Regions from separate parts of the Ensifer sp. LBL genome, predicted to be linked through region 2. Evidence: riboswitches for the same ligand, from Rfam matches in the RefSeq annotation. Region 2 holds a riboswitch; the other holds the start of a gene.
What was found. A riboswitch is a leader RNA that binds a small molecule or an ion and turns the genes downstream of it on or off. The one in region 2 is predicted to bind thiamine pyrophosphate.

Region 1 (7,579 bases), 140 kb from region 2:
GATTGCGGCATCAGGATGCGGGCAAGCGCGATGGTGCGGACGAAATCGATCGGATCGACGGGTGCTGCATCGGCCAGCTTCGAGCCCGGGATCGGGATCAGCATGTTGATCGGCACGCTCTCGGGCGGCTCGGCCAGGTTGGCGAGGGTCACCAGCATCGAGATCCGGTCGTCGGCCGTCTCGCCCATGCCGAGGATGCCGCCGGCGCAGACCTTGATGCCGGCGTCGCGGACATTGGCCAGCGTCTCCAGCCGGTCGGCAAAGCTGCGAGTGGTGATGATCTCGCTATAGAAGCGTTCGGACGTATCGACATTGTGGTTGTAGTAATCGAGCCCAGCCTCGGCAAGCCGCGCAGACTGGGCCGGCGTCAGCATGCCAAGCGTCATGCAGGTTTCCATGCCGAGCGCGCGTACACCCTCGACCATGGCGACGATGGCATCCATGTCGCGGTCCTTCGGGCTGCGCCACGCGGCCCCCATGCAATAGCGGGTCGCGCCGCTGTCGCGCGCCTTTCGCGCCTCGGCAAGCACACGCTCGACCTCCATCAGCTTCGATGCCTTGAGCCCGGTCGGGTAGTGGGCAGACTGGCTGCAGTAGCCGCAATCCTCGGCGCAGCCGCCGGTCTTGATCGAGAGCAGCCGGCTCATCTGAATGGCGGTGGGATCGAACTGCGCACGGTGGACCGTGTGGGCGCGGTAGAGCAGATCGTTGAACGGCAGATTATAGATTTTCTCCGCTTCCGCCTGGGTCCAGCGGGATTGGGCGGTGTCGCCCGGGATAAAATCAGCACCAGTCGGTCGGTTTTCGTCCAGCATTTCAGCTCGTCCTCCAGGTCTTCACGATCGCAAAATAGATAGAATCCAATATTATCTATAATTTTGTCGGACACGAAAATTGACAAGCACCCAAGGGAAGAAATGTTTACATGACATACTCTTCTGGTTGTATTTTGGGATCGCATGAGGATCCGGACGCCGTCGGCACCGGTCGAGAGCCGACAATCAATCACTCGCGCGTCAGCGCCGAAGTCTCGCGCACGCCGCCAACAAAACCACTACGAGTCCGGACTTTTCCGGTATTCCAAGCTTCACTCCGGTCGGCCCGCCCCCTTCCTTCCATCGCGCCACCGACGCCTGCGCTTTCTCGCCGCAAAATTATAGATAATTTTTTCGTCAGTCAGATCACGGTCAGCACGAATGCTGGCTCTTGACAAAAACGGCCCCGAGCGGTCAGCTTGGAGCATTCACCAGGGGTGTCCCGCCAAGGGGCTGAGATTCTGCTATGCGGTTGCGCGGTGCAGTGACCCGTTGAACCTGATCCAGTTCATACTGGCGTAGGGACGGTGCAGATTCGCTGCCGCAAACGTCGCGCTCACGTGACGGATCAATCGGCAGGGCGTCCTTCCCCTCCCCCGCTCGTGAACTGGGTCTCCACCTTTGGAGCCTCGGCATGCACACCGCCAACACCATCCAGCTTCGTTGCCTACGACGGCCCGTTCGCGCCACACGGGAGCGCTGAGCGATGCGGGTCCTCGTCAAAGGTGCCGGCGTCGCAGGGCTCTGTCTGGCCCATGAACTCAGCGCCCGCGGTGTCGCGGTGACGGTCGTCGAGCAAGAGCCAGGCTTTGCCGGCGCGGCCTCCTGGTTTGCCGGCGGCATGCTGGCGCCCTGGTGCGAGCGCGAAAGCGCCGAAGAGGCGGTGCTGACGAAGGGCATCGGCGCCATCGACTGGTGGGACGACGTCCTGCCAGGCGAAGTTTCCCGCAACGGCACGCTGGTCGTCGCCCCGCCACGGGACGCCGGCGAACTCAGGCGCTTCGCCTCGCGCACCTCCGGGTTCGAATGGCTCGACACCGCGGCGATCGAACGGCTGGAACCGGCACTTTCCGGGCGCTTCCGCGAGGCCTTGTTCTTTCCGGGCGAGGCGCATCTCGACCCGCGCCGGGCGCTCGCCCGGCTGCGGCAGAAGCTTGTCGATCGCGGCATCGCCTTCGTCGCCGAGGCGAGCGACAACGGACACCACGATCTCGTCGCCGACTGCACCGGTGCGGCACGCATCGGCGACACGCCCGGCCTGCGCGGCGTGCGCGGCGAAATGCTCTACCTTGAGACAAGCGACGTGGAGCTGTCGCGGCCCGTCAGGCTCGTTCATCCGCGCATCCCGCTCTACATCGTGCCGCGCGGCGGCGGCCTCTTCATGTGCGGGGCGACGATGATCGAGACGGATGACGGCGGACCGATCACCGCCCGTTCCCTCATGGAACTGCTGAACGCCGCCTATGCGCTGCATCCGGCCTTCGGCGAAGCGCGCCTCGTCGAAACCGGCGCCGGCGTCCGCCCCGCCTTCGCCAACAACCTGCCGCGCGCCCTGCGCGCCGGGCAGACCATCACGATCAACGGACTTTACCGCCACGGCTTCCTGCTTTCGCCGGCCGTGGCGGCGGAAGCAGCCGACCTTGCCCTTGCGCGGGACCTGAAGGGAGATGCCGCATGAGACTGACCGTCAATGGCGAGGATCACGACCTCGCCGTCGCCACCCTCGCCGAGCTTCTGACCGTGCTCGATTTCGAGGGCGACTGGCTCGCCACCGCCGTCAACGGCGAACTGGTGCACCGAGCCGACCGTTCGGGTCACGCGCTTTGCGACCGGGACCGCATCGAAATTCTCTCGCCGATGAAAGGAGGCTGAGACATGCTGACGCTTTATGGACAGGACCTGCGCTCGAGACTGCTTCTCGGCACCGCCCGCTATCCCTCCCCCGCCGTGCTCGAAGATGCGGTGCGATCCTCGGGCACCGAAATCGTCACGGTTTCGCTTCGGCGCGAAACTGCCGGGGGCCGCCAGGGCGGCGCGTTCTTCGAACTGATCCGGGCGCTCGGGGTGCACATGCTGCCGAACACCGCCGGCTGCCATTCGGTGTCCGAGGCGGTGCTGACGGCCAAGATGGCACGCGAGGTTTTCGGCACCAATTGGCTGAAGCTCGAAGTGATCGGCCACCACGACACGCTGCAGCCCGATGTCTTCGGGCTGGTCGAGGCGGCGCGCATCCTCTCGGCCGAAGGGTTCGAGGTCTTTCCCTACACCACGGATGATCTGGTGGTTGCCGAGCGGCTCGTCGAAGCCGGCTGCAAGGTGCTGATGCCCTGGTGCGCGCCGATCGGCAGCGCCATGGGGCCGCAGAACATCCAGGCGCTCCGGGCAATGCGGGCGAACTTTCCCGATGTGCCGCTGATCGTCGATGCCGGCATCGGCCGGCCCTCGCACGCAACGACGGTGATGGAACTCGGCTTCGACGCCGTCCTGCTCAACACGGCCGTCGCCGGCGCCGCCAGGCCCGCGCTGATGGCCTCGGCATTTGCGGGCGCGATCGATGCCGGGCGGCAGGCCTTCGAGGCGGGCATGCTCGAACCGCGCGATTTTGCCGTCCCTTCCACCCCCGTCATCGGAAAGGCGGTGTTTGCGTGAAACTCGACCCCTTCTACCTTATCGTCGACAGCGCGGCCTGGATCGAGCGGCTGGTGCCGCTCGGCGTGAAGCTGGTACAGCTGCGCGTCAAGGATCGTCCGGAAGCGGAGATCCGCCGCGAGATCCGCGCGGCCAAGGCTGTTTGCGACGAGCAGGGCTGCCAGCTCATCGTCAACGACTACTGGCAGCTGGCGATCGCCGAAGGCTGCGATTTCGTCCATCTCGGTCAGGAGGACCTGGCGGAGGCCGACCTTGCCGCTATCCGCGCCGCCGGCCTGAAGCTCGGCCTCAGCACCCATGACGAGGCGGAACTGGAGACGGCGCTGGCGGCCGACCCGGACTACATCGCACTCGGGCCGGTCTACCCGACCATCCTCAAGGCGATGAAGTGGGCGCCGCAGGGACTACCGCGTCTTGCCGCCTGGCGGAAGCGCCTCGGCTCCCTGCCGCTGGTCGCTATCGGGGGTCTCAACGTCGAGCGGATTGCCGGCGTCTTCGAGCACGGCGCCGACATCGCCGCCGTCGTGACGGACATCACCCGCAACGCCGATCCGGAAGGCCGGACCCGCGAATGGATCGCCAGAACCGCACCGTGGCGATAGCCACGTGCCGGACCGCGGGCGTCGGTCTCCGCGGTCAGGCGATCTCCAGCTGCGACAGCCAGGAGGCATCCAGGCCGCGCTTGCGGCAATAGGTGGCGAGCCGCTGGCGGGTCGGCCCCGGCCGGTCGAGGCCGAGGTAACGGGAGGCGTTCTTCCAGAAGATGTTCTGCTGGTCCTCCTCGCTGACATTGGCCTCTTTCAGCTGCTGGGCGATCCGCGGGACATAGGCGTTGTAGTCCTTCTCCAGCGCCATCATCGACCAGTCGGTGCCGAACATCAGGTGGCGCGCACCGGGATCGTAGTCCTTGAGCCATTTGTCGAGCAGCACGCGGATCTTTTCGTGCAGCCCGGGCGTGTTGTCGGTGACGAGTTCGCTGAGGTAACTCAGGTCGGCAAACAGGTTCGGCCGGCGTCCGTGGCCGATCGTCCTGCCGATGATGTCCTCCCAGGTCGGCGTACCGGAGAACTTGTCCTGGGCACAGGACACCATGACCCCCGTCGGCGCGCCCGGGCGAATGACTTCATCGAATGCGCCGAAATGCGCGAGGTTGATCCGCAAGTCATTGTAACGGTTGGTATCGAGCAGCTTCTTCCAGTAGGCGGGGCTCGCCATATTGCCGTAGCCGCAACCGGCGCCGATGCTGTTTTCGGCATGCGCCATGATCGGCACGCTGTTGTCGCGGCACCAGTCGTAGAGACGCTTCAGCGCCGCATCGATCGCCGGATCCGCATTGCCCCAGGCCTTGAAGCCCATCGGCGGGTAGATCTTCACGCCGATGAAGCCTTTTTCCATGATCGCGTAGCGGACGTTTTCCAGCGACGAGCCGCGCTTCTGCGCCTCCCGGTGCGGATCGAAGCCGACGAAGCTGTGCATGTGGATGCCGTGCCGCTTGATCACCAGTTGCTGGATCTCGTCCATCACGTCGATCTGGTCGTGCTGCGGCGATGCCCTGCCGCCGATCGATTTCTCGAAATCGAGGATGCTCGGCGTGATCATCGAGAACCGGCATTTCGACGCGAAGATCCGGGCATAGGTTTCCGCGAGGTTTTCCCGGTAATCCTGCATGAGGCGAACGAAGGAAAGGTAGTTGCCGATCTGGTCGTGGGCCTTGGCGGCCGACGCCAGCGCATCGACATCCGTCTCCTCCACGCTGCCGGAGCGCCGCTGCAGGCCCTGCGGCAAGCCGGGGGCGCCGCCGATCTGCTCCAGCAGGCCCTGATAATCCGGCGTTTCGGCGCCGCTTCGTGCGGTCAATGACGCGCGCTGCTCGCCCGCTAGCGCGACCAGTTGCTTGACGGCGATGCGCAATTGCTCGTCCTTCTGCCGCTCGAACTCGGCGTCGGACGGGCGCGGCATCCGCCTCTTGAGAATGGCGTCCTCGACCTTGGCCTTGGGCGCGACATCGCCAAGGGCCGTCACCAGAAAGACCACCAGGGCGTTTTCCAGGCGCTTCGACTGTAGGGGATCGGCGGAGAGCCTCGCTTCCGGCAGCTTTTCCCGCAGCGCCACATAGCGCACCAGACCTTCAACCGGCACATCGGCCGCGTTGAAGAAATGGCAGTGAACGTCGACGATCGGATAGGGCAGCTCGCAGGCCGCAGCCGGTGGCCAGTCGTGTCGGCACCCGGAAAGCACATTCGCCATCACGCCTGCCGAGAACAGCCGCAAGACATTGCGGCGTGTCACGGCGGCGACCGGACCACCCCAGTCGACCCCCATCGTCCCCTCCTGTTGCGAGACCCCCTCGAACAATCGGGCAAACATTACTCCGTTCGCAAGCGGCGTGGAACAGATATTTACTTGCCGTTACTGGAAACCCGTAGGTCAACACGGGCGGACTTTAAGTGCGAAAGGAGGCATGTTACTCTAAAATCTTGGGGAGAATTTTGCGTGGTAGGTGGCGCCGGCAAGAATGAATTCCAACGTTACCTGTCGGGAGCCCTGGTTCGATGGTCTGCCCCGGCGGCGACGGATTCGGCTGGCCCGACGCGCGAGGACTTTCCCGGCACATTGCTGTTCGCCGACATTTCCGGTTTTACCCGGCTGACCGCCAAATGGTCGGAAAGCGACCGCGCCGCCGGCGCCGAACGGGTAAGCCGGCTGCTCAACGGCTACATGGGACCGCTCGTCCGGCATATCGAGGAACATGGCGGCACCGTGCTAAGCTTTGCCGGCGACAGCCTGCTTGCCGGCTGGCAGGCTGCCTCCGACAGCGAACTGGAGCAGGCCGCCTGGCGCAGCTGCTATTGCGCCGGCCGCATCCGTGAAGAGATCGGCGGCCCCGGCGGGCCGGAGGACGCGCTGCAACTGCGCATCGCCGTCGGCGTCGGCACCATCACCCTGCTGCACCTCGTTCCCCGCGTCGACCAGCGCTGGCTGATTGTCGGCGGCGACTGCCTGGCGCAGGCGGACCATTGCGGTCTTTTGAGCGATGCCGGCGAAATTCTCGTCTCCGATGCCGTGTGGCAGCTGATCGGCAAGCGGGCAACCGGCGCGCCCGGCCGGGAGGGCACCGCCCGCCTCGAACGCATCGACGCCTATTCGACCGCGACCAGGCCGCCCCGCACCCTTTCGGGCGCCGCCAGCAAGCGGCTGGAAACCTATCTGCCGCTTTCGCTGCGCGGTCGGCTTCTGTCGCCGCTTTCGGAGTGGCTGGCGGACCTGAGAACCGTTACCGCCCTGTTCGTGCATATCGTCGGCCCGGACCTCGAGAAAGATCTCGACCGGCTGAACCAGCTCGTTGCACGGTCGATCGCCGTTGTCGGTCGCACCGGCGGAGAAATCCTCCATACGGCTCTCCATGCAAACAGTCTCGAGATCTTCGCGGTCTTCGGCCTGCCCGGCCCCAAACATGCGGACAACGCGCGTCGCGCGATCGTTGCGGCACTGCGTCTCTCAGGCGAACTCGACGATCCCGACATCGGCCTTTCGGCCGGCATTTCCACCGGGGAGAGCTTCTGCGGCGCGCTTGGCGCCAGCCACCGCGCGGACTACACGGTGGTCGGCGCCGCCGTGAACATGGCCGCGCGCCTGGCAAGCGTCGCCGCCGGGCGCATCCTCGTCGACCAGGCGACGGCCAAGGAGACGGCCAGCCAGATCGCCTTTTCCGGACCGTGGTCGCTGGCCATACCGGGTGTGCGCGGCGGCGTGTCCGCCTTCGCGCCGATCGCCGAGACGGTCGCGACGATCGACACCAAGTCGCCGGCACTCCTCAACCGCGCAGCCGAAATGACGGCCCTTTCCGCCTATCTCGACAGCGCGCCCAGGGGGCAGTCCGGCATCATGATCGTCAAAGGCGATTCCGGCGTTGGGAAGTCGGCCCTGCTGCGCGCCTTCGTCGAGCGCTGTCGCGACCGCGGCAACCGCGTGCTCGTCGGCAATGCCGACGATATCGAAAGCGACGTGCCCTATTTTGCCTGGCGCGGGGTTATCCGCGATCTGCTCGGCATCGGCGACCTGCGCGGCGCCGAGGCCACGGACCAGGTGGGGCTCTTCTTTGCGGAAAGACCGGA
Region 2 (7,579 bases):
CGAGCAGCAACTTGCCCGCCGCCCCGACCATCGGGAGACGCCGCTTCATGCCTTGCCCGCCTTGGCGGAAGAGCTCGGTATCGCCGGCGTCTTCATCAAGGACGAAGGCCATCGCCTGGGTCTCGGCAGTTTCAAGGCGCTTGGTGGCTCCTATGCGGTGATCCGGCTGGTGGTCGAGGAGGCGGAACGGCGTCTCGGGCGCAGCGTCGATCTCGATGATCTGGACCGGCCCGAGGTTCGGGCGATCGCCACCGCCTTGACCTTCGGCTGCGCCACCGATGGCAATCACGGGCGCTCGGTCGCCATGGGCGCCCGGCTCGTCGGCGCCAAATCGGTGATCTTCGTGCATGCGGGCGTTAGCGAAAAGCGCATCGAGGCGATCGCGGCCTATGGCGCCGAGATCGTCCGGGTCGCCGGGACCTATGACGATTCCGTCCGCGAGGCCGCGCGGGTCTGTGACGAAAATGGCTGGACGGTCGTCTCGGACACCACCTGGCCCGGCTACGAATACATTCCCGGCCTGGTGATGCAGGGCTATACGGCGCTGCTGAGCGAGGCGCTGCGGCAGATGGAAGAGCCGCCGACCCATGTCTTCGTGCAGGCGGGCGTCGGCGGCATTGCCGCTGCCACGGCTGGGCATCTGGCGCTGCGCTATGGCGCGCAGCGTCCCCGTTTCGTCGTCGTCGATCCGGCCCGCGCCGCCTGCCTCTACGAAAGCGCCAGGGCCGGCCATCCGGTCAAGGTGGCGCATGGCGAGGCGACGATCATGGCCATGCTCGAATGCTACGAGCCGTCGCTCGTCGCCTGGCGTATCCTGTCACGTGTCGCCGATGCGTTCATGACCGTCGACGAGGAGGATGCCGTTTCGGTGATGAACCGGCTGGCGCGGCCCGCAGGCTCTGATCCAGCGATCGTGTCCGGCGAAAGCGGCGGCGTCGGCCTGGCCGGATTGCTGTCGGTTGCCCGTGATCCGGCGCTACGGGAGACGCTCGGATTGACGGCCCAATCGCGCGTCTTCGTCATCAATACCGAGGGCGCGACCGACCCCGAGCGTTATGCCGCCCTCGTCGGCCTGTCGCCCGAGACCGTTGCCAACACATCGAACGAGAGAGGGTGAGCCATGGCGGAAATGGATTTCGACCGGCTTGTGAAGGACATGACTGCCTGGCGGCGCGACCTGCATGCGCACCCGGAATTCGGCTTCGAGGAACAGCGTACCTCATCCTTCGTCGCGGCCAAGCTCCGGGAGTTCGGGCTCGACGAGGTGGTGGAGGGGGTCGGAGGCACCGGTGTCGTCGGCCGCTTGAAACGGGGCAGCGGCAACCGCGCGATCGCGCTTCGGGCCGACATGGATGCGCTCAGGATACCGGAGCAGGGAGAGCTGCCCTACCGCTCGACGAAGCCCGGCACCATGCACGCCTGTGGCCATGACGGTCACACGGCCATGCTGCTCGGCGCCGCCAAGATGCTCGCCGAGGATGGCGGCTTCGACGGCACTGCCTGTTTCATTTTCCAGCCGGCCGAGGAGTGGGGCAAGGGCGCTCTCGCGATGCTCGACGACGGGCTGATGGAGCGCTTTCCCTTCGACGAAATCTACGGCCTGCACAACATGCCGGGGTTGCCCGTCGGCCGTTTCGAGACCCGGGTCGGCGCGATCATGTCGGCGGAGGACAATTTCGAGATCGTGCTGAAGGGCGTCGGCGGGCACGCGGCGCGGCCGCACTCAGGCAATGAGACGCTGGTTGCCGCCTGCGCCACCGTCGTCAATCTGCAGACGATCGTCTCGCGCCGCCTGTCGCCGACGGATATCGGCGTTGTCTCTGTCACCGAGCTTTTGACCGACGGCACGCGCAACGCGCTACCCGGTCTCGCCCGCATCCTCGGCGATGCCCGCAGCTTCCGCCCGCAGGTCAGCGCCAAGATCGAGGCGGAGATGCGAGTGATCGCCCAGGGGACGGCGGATGCCTATGGCTGCGCGGTCGAGGTCAACTACACCCGCGAGTTCGTTCCGTTGATCAACGATGCGGCCCTGACCGGCCACGCCTTTGCCGCAGCGGAAACGGTGTTCGGTGCTGCGAATGTCGCGACGGCCGCCGAGCCGATGACCGGCTCGGAGGATTTCGCGCGCTTCCTCGAGCACGTGCCGGGTTGTTTCGTCTTCATCGGCAATGGCGAGGCGTCGGCGCCGCTGCACAATCCGCGTTACGACTTCAACGACGACGCCCTGATCTTCGGCGCGCGTTATCACGCCGAGATTGTTCGGCAGAGACTGGCGCCCACCGAAAGCCGGCCATGAACCGAAATCCGCATGAAAGCAGGACAGAGATGCCATTTCCTTCCATCGACTCCGCGCGTCTGATTGGCCGCATCCGTGAACTCGGCGACATCGGCTGCGACGCGGAGGGGCGATTGACCCGGCTCGCCGGCTCCGACAACGACAAGGCCGGTCGCGATCGCCTCGTCGCCTGGATCGAGGCGGCCGGGCTCGACGTTGCCGTCGACCGTATCGGCAACATCTTCGGCATCTGGCGCGACGACGCGAACGGCGGCGAAGCGCCTGTTTTGCTCGGCTCGCACATCGATACGGTCATCAATGCCGGCATCTATGACGGCTGCTACGGCGTGCTTGCCGCGCTCGAAGTGATCGAGACGTTGCGGGAACGTGGCGTGACGCCGACCCGACCGGTCGTCGTTGCCGCCTTTACCAATGAGGAGGGCGTGCGATTTGCGCCCGACATGCTCGGCTCGCTCGTCTATGTCGGCGGCCTGCCGCTGGGCGCAGCGCTCGCGACCATCGGCACGGATGGCTCGTCGCTGGGCGAGGAACTCGAGCGGATTGGCTATGCCGGCAACGTCGAGCCGGGGTTCCTCAAGCCCCACGCCTATGTCGAGCTCCATATCGAGCAGGGGCCGGTGCTGCAGCGCGAGGGCTTTGCGATTGGTGCGGTCGAGAACCTGCAGGGCATCTCCTGGCAGCGCATCACCATCGATGGCGTCGCCAACCACGCCGGCACGACGCCGATGGCTATGCGCAGCGATGCCGGTCTTGCCGCCGCCCGCGTTGGCCTGTTTCTGCGTGAACATATCGCACGCTCGAACGCGCCGAGCGTCGCGACCATCGGCACGATGCGTTTCGAGCCCGATGCGATCAACGTCATCCCGTCGCGCGCGGTCTTCACCGCCGATCTGCGCGACCCGGACGAGGAACGGCTGCAGGCATTGGAAACGGTGCTCGCGGACTTTCTTGCCCGCGTCGCAGAGGAGGAGGGCGTCGAGATCTCGGTCGAGCGCCTGGCGCGCTTCCAGCCGGTGGTCTTCGATCCGGCCATCGTCGCGGCCATCGAGGCGTCGGCACGCACACGAGGCCTCAAAAGCCGGCGCATGACTTCGGGTGCCGGCCACGATGCGCAGATGCTCGCCCGCATCGCCCCGACGGCGATGATCTTCGTCCCGAGCCGCGACGGCATCAGCCACAATCCGCGCGAGCACACCGACCCGGATGATCTGGTGGCCGGCGCCAACGTGCTGCTCGATGTGGTCGAGCGGATTGCTTGCAGCGGCTGGAAAGGAAGTTAGGAAGATTCACGACGAGAATGACGAGGCTCTGTATCCATGGCTCCGCCGCCTTACTCGGGCAGGTCGCAATCGGGATAGACGTATCTCGAACGTAATATTCTGACCCCGCTGATCTGTTCTCGCGCGTCAGAAACCGTTCCTGCACGCACATCCGAAGTCCGGTTTCGAGAAGGAGCGCAGGCCCGCCTTCGTTGCAACGAAGTTGACCTCCCTTCAAGGCTCTCAATTCGTGTGAACTGTCTTCTGCCGGGCAGACGATTGAGGCTGGCTCCCTTCGCCGCGCCGTTCCGGCGTCTGGCGGAACAGGTTCAGGAAGCTGCTGCCGCCGTGCCAAGTGCTGCCGCCAGGTCCGTAATCCCGCGAGTCGCGCATCGATGAGTGGGGCTCGCTGTGGCTGTTGCGATCGATGACGGCAGCACCTCCGCCGCCTGCGCCGGTACCGCCGGGCTCAAGGCCGGGCTCAGGGCCTGCGCCGCTACCGTCGCCGGAGCCCCAGTTGCCGCCACTCCCGTCACCGCCACCCTCGGTGCCGCCGCTCCCGACGTTTTCGCCGCCTTGGTCGCCGCCGCCCGGAGCACCTTCACCATTCCCGCCGCCGGTATTGGCGTCGTCCGCATGGGCGGCGGAAATCCAGGAAAGGCCCGCGGTAAAGCTCCCATCGCGCGGCAGGTCGCCTGCGAATGCAAGGACCCCGATGGACAGGGCCGTCAGTCTCAGCAGGCGTGTCCTCAAGTCTTTCTCCTTGTGCGAACGGCGTTGTTGCGTCGTTCTGCAACACCTTCTGCGCGTCATAGGACTGCAGCGCGTCGCGAATGAATTTCGGCGACAGCGACTTTTGCGAGTGCCTTGCATACCGTTCAATCGACGCGGGGACAAGCTATTCGGGTGCCGCGCAAGGTGCGGGCCCATGGCGGTGGCCGCAACACGCCGATGATCGCGGGTTCGACAGGGGGGCGCGTTCGCCGATTGGGCGGGTCGGTAGCGCGCCTCCCACTCTGGTCAAACCCGAACATGAAGAAGGAGGAGGAGACCGTTGGCGAACACCGGGAGATCCTGAGCGAATTGAAGGGGCCGTGACCGGCCCCTTCAATGGGCTTTGCCGCCTACTCGGCCGCGCCAGCCGCCTCTTCCACCGGCATGTAGAGGTCGCCGCCCTCGCGGTATTTTGCGGCCATCGCCTCCAGCCCTTCCTTCTGCGCCTCGGCACGGATGTCGTGCGAGATCCGCATCGAGCAGAATTTCGGGCCGCACATGGAGCAGAAATGCGCGACCTTGTGCGCCTCCTTCGGCAGGGTCTCGTCGTGGAAATTGCGGGCTGTTTCCGGGTCGAGCGAGAGGTTGAACTGGTCCTCCCAGCGGAACTCGAAGCGGGCGCGCGACAGCGCGTCGTCGCGCACCTGGGCTGCCGGATGCCCCTTGGCGAGGTCGGCTGCGTGGGCGGCGATCTTGTAGGTGATGACGCCGACCTTGACGTCGTTGCGGTCAGGCAGGCCGAGATGCTCCTTCGGCGTGACATAGCAGAGCATGGCTGTGCCGAACCAGCCGATCATCGCAGCACCGATACCCGAGGTGATGTGGTCGTAGCCGGGTGCGATGTCCGTCGTCAGCGGTCCGAGCGTGTAGAACGGCGCCTCGCCGCAGACGGCGAGCTGCTTGTCCATGTTCTCCTTGATCTTGTGCATTGGCACGTGGCCGGGGCCCTCGATCATCACCTGACAATCCTTGGCCCAGGCGATCTTGGTGAGTTCGCCGAGCGTTTCGAGTTCGGCGAATTGTGCCGCGTCATTGGCGTCGGCGATCGAGCCCGGGCGCAGGCCGTCGCCGAGCGAGAAGGAGACGTCATAGGCGCGGCAGATGTCGCAGATTTCCTCGAAATGTTCGTAGAGGAAGCTCTCGCGGTGATGATGCAGACACCACTTGGCCATGATCGAGCCGCCACGCGAGACGATGCCGGTGACGCGATCGACGGTAAGCGGGATGTAGTGCAGGCGGACGCCGGCATGGATGGTGAAATAGTCGACGCCCTGTTCGGCCTGCTCGATCAGGGTGTCGCGATAGACTTCCCAGGTGAGGTCCTCGGCAATGCCGTTGACCTTTTCCAGCGCCTGGTAGAGCGGCACGGTGCCGATCGGAACCGGCGAGTTGCGGATGATCCATTCGCGGATGTTGTGAATGTTGCGGCCGGTCGAAAGGTCCATGACCGTGTCGGCACCCCAGCGCGTCGCCCAGACCATCTTCTCGACTTCCTCGGCCATCGACGAGGTGACGGCGGAGTTGCCGATATTGGCGTTGATCTTCACCAGGAAGTTCCGGCCGATGATCATCGGTTCGGATTCCGGATGGTTGATGTTGGCGGGCAGGATAGCGCGGCCGCTGGCGATTTCCTGGCGCACGAATTCGGGCGTCACGTGATCGGGAACGTGGGCGCCGAAACTTTCGCCGTCGCGGGCCTTCGCGCGCGCCGCGTCGCGGCCGAGGTTCTCGCGGATCGCCACGAACTCCATCTCCGGCGTGATGATGCCGGCGCGGGCATAGGCAAGCTGCGTCACTGCCCGGCCACCCGTGGCCTTCAGCGGCGCATGCTGGAACGGGAAGGTTGGCGTCAGGCGGTCGCCGCTCACGAAGCCGTTGTCTTCGGGACGAACCGTCCGTCCCTCATAGGTCTCGACATCGCCGCGGTCGACGATCCAGTTGCGGCGCAGCCGCGGCAGGCCGTCCTCGATGCGGATCTCGGCACCGTCGGCGGTATAGGCGCCGGAGGAGTCATAGACCGTGACCGGTTGCTCGCCCGAGGTCGGGTGCAGAGCAATCTCGCGCATCGGCACGCGAATATCCGGATGAAGAACGCCCGGCTTGTGGATCTTTCGGGAGGCCGGAAGCGGGCCTTGCGTGACCGTGAGGGCTGCGGGTTTGGTGGCAATATTCATGACGAGGCTCCAAGTTTGCGATTGGAGACCCAGTTCTGATGCCGGAAAGATGAAAGACGCTCCGCCAGGTGCTCACCGCACGGAATCCTGGCTTCGATATCTGCACCGTCCCTACGCCAGTATGAACTGGATCAGGTTCAACGGGTCACTGCGCTATAGCCGGCAAGCCGGCCATCCAGCAGAATCTCAGCCCCTTGCGGGACCCCCCTGGTGAATGCCTAGATCATAGCCATCGAACGGCCCGGGTCGTCAAGCGTGAATTCGCCTGTCGACAAAGATGCACCTAGTGCGTGTGTTTTCGGATTCGAATTTGGCGCTAGCGGCCGGCCTTTTCCGGTGCTGTCCGCTCGGCATAGTCGGCGCGGTTGATGCCGTGGCGCTGGAGCTTGTCGTAGAAGGTCTTGCGCGGGATGCCGAGCGCCTCGATCGTCGCCTTGACGTCGCCGCGCTGGGCGCGCAGCACCTCCTTCAGGATCTCCGCCTCGTAGCGTTCAAGCCGTTCCGGCAGCGCAAATCCGGGTTGTTCGACCGGCGCAACCGTTTGGCCCAGCGGACCTTCCACACCAAGCGCCACCCGCTCGGCAAAATGCGAGAGTTCACGCACATTGCCCGGCCAGGCATGCGTCATCAGATGCCGTTGTACGGCCGGAGAGATCATCGGCACGTCGCGCTTGAAGCGCTCGGCCGCCCGGGTCAGGAAGTGCGAGAAGAGTAGCGGGATATCGTCACGGCGTTCGCGCAGCGGCGGGATCGACAGCGTCACGACGTTCAATCGGAAGTAGAGGTCCTCGCGAAAATCGCCACGCTCCGCCGGATTGCCAAGATCGATCTTGGCGGCCGCGATGACGCGGATATCGACCGGACGAACCTGGTTGGTGCCAAGCGGCGTGATCTCACGCGCTTCCAGAACGCGCAGCATCTTCACCTGCGTTGCCGGCGGCATCGCCTCGATCTCGTCGAGGAACAGCGTTCCGCCGCTCGCATGCTCGATCCGTCCGATACGCTTCTTCAAGGCGCCGGTGAAGGCGCCCGGTTCATGGCCGAAGAGTTCGCTTTCGATGACCGTTTCGGGGAGC

Region 1: linked by a shared signal. The riboswitch ahead of thiO (glycine oxidase ThiO) and the one ahead of thiC (phosphomethylpyrimidine synthase ThiC) in region 2 are both predicted to bind thiamine pyrophosphate.

The regions. Positions count from the first base shown of each region.
Region 1 covers NZ_JBNDJY010000002.1:356,537-364,115, forward strand. The annotation lists gene bioB (biotin synthase BioB) at 1-815, opposite strand, end outside; TPP riboswitch at 1,239-1,358, shown strand; gene thiO (glycine oxidase ThiO) at 1,522-2,493, shown strand; gene thiS (sulfur carrier protein ThiS) at 2,490-2,687, shown strand; gene OKW20_RS08925 (thiazole synthase) at 2,691-3,464, shown strand; gene OKW20_RS08930 (thiamine phosphate synthase) at 3,461-4,066, shown strand; gene OKW20_RS08935 (amidohydrolase family protein) at 4,101-5,786, opposite strand; gene OKW20_RS08940 (AAA family ATPase) at 5,958-7,579, shown strand, end outside.
Region 2 covers NZ_JBNDJY010000002.1:220,605-228,183, reverse strand. The annotation lists gene OKW20_RS08340 (diaminopropionate ammonia-lyase) at 1-1,117, shown strand, start outside; gene OKW20_RS08335 (M20 aminoacylase family protein) at 1,121-2,296, shown strand; gene OKW20_RS08330 (Zn-dependent hydrolase) at 2,326-3,576, shown strand; gene OKW20_RS08325 (hypothetical protein) at 3,799-4,308, opposite strand; gene thiC (phosphomethylpyrimidine synthase ThiC) at 4,680-6,503, opposite strand; TPP riboswitch at 6,594-6,722, opposite strand; gene OKW20_RS08315 (sigma-54-dependent transcriptional regulator) at 6,820-7,579, opposite strand, start outside.